Regions from separate parts of the Oceanobacillus sp. FSL W8-0428 genome, predicted to be linked through region 2. Evidence: predicted binding sites of a transcription regulator. Region 2 holds the regulator's gene; the other holds the start of a gene.
The links. Region 2 encodes LexA, which represses DNA repair genes until DNA is damaged. Its sites were predicted from a motif close to CGAACATATGTTCG; they were not measured.

Region 1 (2,210 bases), 4.1 Mb from region 2:
CCTGCTTTGGCAGTCCTGGCCGGATTATTGCTTTTTGTAGAGTCTCTATTAATTAAACGTGTTGAAAAACAAGATTTATTTCCGAGAATTCAGCTGAGTGACCGGGGTGTCTGGGTAGGAGAGCAGCAAATCAAACGATTAACGGTAGTACCGCTGCTTATGCTTGTGCCTGAAGGGTTAATCACTTCTTTTGCACCTTGGTGGCCGTATTTATCAATAGGGGAATCTTCTTTAGGTCTGGTGCTCATTCCCTTTTTAATTGGCTTTAACTATAAAGCAAAAGGCCATTTCCACCAAGATGCTATTTACAAGCTGGCAAAGGCGAATACATTTTTGGCAATTGGCATTTTCCTTATTGCTGTCGCAGGAATATTTATTCCATATCTTTCTCTGACTGCAATTATCCTTGCAATCATAGGAAAAGAATATTTGAACTATCGATATAGAGAAGGAGACCGCTTACGACGGCCGTATTATCAGCCGCATCCAAAAGGCTTGCGGGTTGTGGGGATTCTCCCGGGAAGTCCGGCAGACAGGCTGGAGATAGAACCTGGTGAATCTATCTATAGAGTGCACGGGAAAAATGTACAGACAAGCCAGGCTTTTTATGAAGCTTTACAGCGAAGCGGGGCTTATATTAAATTGGAAGTCTTTAATCATGATAATGAGATTCGTTTCGTACAATGTTCCCTATATGAAGGAGAGCATCATTCCTTGGGCTTTCAATTTGCTGAAGAGCCTTATAAAGCAAGAAGAGATAAAAAAAATAATAATGCGTCCTAAAATAAGAATGCTTGAAACGGTGATTACAACCGGGTTCAGGCATTCTTATTTCATTATAAAATGTAAATCAGGATTGAAAGATTGACAGAAAGGCTATAATGAAAATAGAGGCTATTAAATCGATTTTTTTAATTCCTGATTAAATTCTACAGATGATAAATCAAATAGCGTTATTATATAAAAAGCTCGGACTATGATGGAGTGATTAATTTAAGACCATTGGAAACGATACTGCGGTATTCCAGTATTACTAATGACCTGCATTAATTTATAAATACTAAAAAAGATATATAATTTCTTAAAAAACAAGTCGAATACTTGTTCGTTTTTTAAGAAAAGGATATAATAGATAATAGCTATTGTAAGGAACGGAGGAAATAGGATGAAGGAGCATTTTGAATTAGTTTCTGCTTATGAGCCGGCGGGAGATCAGCCGGCGGCAATTAAAGAAATTGTAGAAAAAATACTTGCCGGGCAGCATCATCAGACCTTACTTGGTGCCACCGGGACGGGAAAGACATTTACCATGTCCAATGTCGTAAAAGAAATTAACCGGCCGACACTTGTTATTGCACATAATAAGACATTGGCAGGACAGCTTTACAGCGAGTTTAAGGAGTTTTTTCCAAACAATGCTGTAGAGTATTTTGTAAGCTATTATGATTATTATCAGCCGGAAGCTTATGTGCCTTCTACGGATACTTTTATTGAAAAGGACGCAAGTATAAATGATGAAATTGATAAATTGCGTCACTCTGCTACATCAGCACTATTTGAAAGAAATGATGTATTGATTGTAGCAAGTGTATCGTGTATCTATGGCTTAGGTAACCCGGAAGAATATAAAAGTCAGGTACTTTCTTTAAGGCTTGGCATGGAAAAAGAAAGAGATCAGCTCCTGCGCGAATTAGTAGATATTCAATATGCAAGAAATGATATTAATTTTCAGCGTGGTACATTTCGTGTGCGTGGAGATTCGGTAGAAATTATTCCTGCTTCTCACGAGGAGCATTGTATCCGGGTGGAATTTTTTGGAGATGAGATTGATCGGATTCGGGAAGTTGATGCATTAACCGGTGAGATTATCGGTGACCGTGAGCATGTCGCTATTTTCCCGGCATCCCACTTTGTTACCCGTGAAGAAAAAATGAAAATTGCCATTAAAAATATTGAGAAAGAATTAGAAGAACGGCTGAAGGAATTAAATGATGCAGGAAAACTGCTGGAAGCCCAGCGTCTGGAACAGCGCACGAATTACGATTTAGAAATGATGCGGGAAATGGGATTTTGTTCCGGAATTGAAAACTATTCACGTCCTTTAACATTACGTGAGGCAGGAGCCACACCGTATACATTGCTGGATTTCTTTCCAGAGGACTTTTTAGTGATTATTGATGAATCCCATGTGACATTGCCGCAGATTCGTG
Region 2 (2,210 bases):
ATTATTCATGAAATTGGTGTACCTGCACATATTAAAGGATATATGTACTTAAGAGAGGCAATTACGATGGTTTATAATGACATTGAGCTTTTAGGGTCTATTACAAAAGTACTTTACCCTGATATTGCGAAAAAGTTCAATACAACTGCTTCACGGGTGGAAAGAGCTATACGCCATGCGATAGAAGTTGCCTGGAGCAGAGGAAATATAGATTCCATTTCGGCTCTATTTGGCTACACCATCAATATTTCAAAAGCTAAGCCGACAAATAGTGAATTCATTGCAATGGTGGCTGACAGATTACGTTTGGAACATAAGGTGTCATAACAATACGGTGGCAGGTGTTAAACAGTCGGCATCATTTTTTTTACCCGATGTAAAGAGTCGTACTGTTTTATATACTAAATGTAAATATTTAAAACAGCTCTATTTTTTATATTCGAAAAAGTTGGTATATTACTTATTTTTGATTAACATAAGGAATGGTAAGCATCAGATTTTTGAAATGTAAAAAAAGACCGTATTAAACGTTTTGTTGATTTGATTTAGCCGAGAATAAAAACAGTAATCTGATACCATAAAGCAAGTGCTACAAGCAAAAGAGCAGAAATAATTTTTATTAGATTAGTTTTGGAAAAATAGTTCTTGCCTGGATAGACTTCTAAAAAAGTCACAATAAGTAAAAGAGTTGATAAAAATGGCAGTGTTAAGTAGTCAGCAACCTTCGTTAAATAGATAATTCCCAGAACAAAGCTGATTATAATAATCGGAAAATAAAGCCAACGTTTCTTTTTCATCGTTTCAGTCAATTTTATACACTCCTTGAACTTGTACTTTATTTAAAGCATATTAGGATCAGACTAATTTTATGTTAGAAAAAAAGGTTAACGGGCACATTTTAAAATGTGTCCGTTAACCTTTTTTAGGAATTATACGACTTCGAGACAAAATGTTCTCAGCTTGTATGAATACACTTTTTTTAGTGAATATTACGGTATAATCCGATAACCTTACCCAAGATAGAAACATTTTCATAATAAAGTGGTTCCATTGTTGCATTTTCCGGCTGCAGGCGAAAACGATTCTTTTCTTTAAAAAAACGTTTAACAGTAGCTTCGTTATCCTCGGTCATTGCTACAACAATATCGCCATTATCTGCGGAACTTTGCTGTTTGACAATAACCATATCATTGTCTAAAATACCTGCCTCAATCATACTTTCTCCATCAATTACAAGTATAAACAGATTATCCTCCGGCCCGGCTGAGGAGCTTGGAACAGGAATGAATTCTTCAATGTTTTCAATTGCTGTAATAGGGATTCCTGCAGTAACTTTTCCGATTACAGGTACATAAATAGCTTTGTCTCTGGGTGCTTCGTTTTCATTCTCATACATAATCTCAATGGCGCGGGGCTTTGTTGGATCTCTTCGTATATATCCTTTGTTCTCCAGCCTTTCTAAGTGGCCATGAACGGTAGAGCTTGAAGCTAATCCTACAGCAACAGCGATTTCACGAACAGAAGGCGGATACCCTTTTTGCTCTACTTGTTCTTTAATAAAGTCAAAAATCATCTGTTGTCTTTTTGATAGTTTTGTCATGACTTTCTCCCCTCTAGCATAGGTATTTGTTATTCACAGTATAGCACTTAAATAATAATTTTACAAACAAATGTTCTGAAAAAGTATTGACAAGAACAACTGTTCTAAATATACTAGTATCAGAACAACTGTTCCGGGACCTTATAAAATACTGAAGGGAGTTTTTTATATGTTTGAAAAACTAATGAAATCAGATGCATTTTATATTGTGGCTTTTATTATTGCATTATTATTTTTATATACGATGATGGTTACTACTGCTTAAATATTTTAGCCCGTATGGCCAATTTCCTTGCATATTTTTTAGAGAGTAAATAAAATTTGCAGTGTTGGTAAAATAAATTGTTTAAAGTGCTTGTTCTAAAAGTATGAATAAATTTTCTGTTTTATTTTTATTAGACTTATGAACGTATTCTTAAAGATGCATTTTACTTAAGAGATGAGAAAAAGAGGGCTTTGCTATTGGAGGATAAAATATTGAGAACAATAATTTATTGTCGGGTAAGTACTGAGAAAGAAACACAGGAAACATCACTTCAAAGACAATATGAAGAGTTAACAGTACTGGCTGGAAAATTAAATTTTACTATTGTGGATTGCATTGAGGAAA

Region 1: uvrB (excinuclease ABC subunit UvrB) is a predicted target of LexA. The motif match lies at 1,095-1,108, and genes of this name have one in related genera.

The regions. Positions count from the first base shown of each region.
Region 1 is NZ_JBBORB010000001.1:75,235-77,444, reverse strand. Features, by position in the region: gene MKY30_RS00350 (PDZ domain-containing protein) at 1-783, shown strand, start outside; gene uvrB (excinuclease ABC subunit UvrB) at 1,166-2,210, shown strand, end outside.
Region 2 is NZ_JBBORB010000001.1:4,156,900-4,159,109, reverse strand. Features, by position in the region: gene spo0A (sporulation transcription factor Spo0A) at 1-327, shown strand, start outside; gene MKY30_RS19945 (hypothetical protein) at 546-809, opposite strand; gene lexA (transcriptional repressor LexA) at 980-1,600, opposite strand; gene MKY30_RS19935 (YneB family resolvase-like protein) at 2,078-2,210, shown strand, end outside.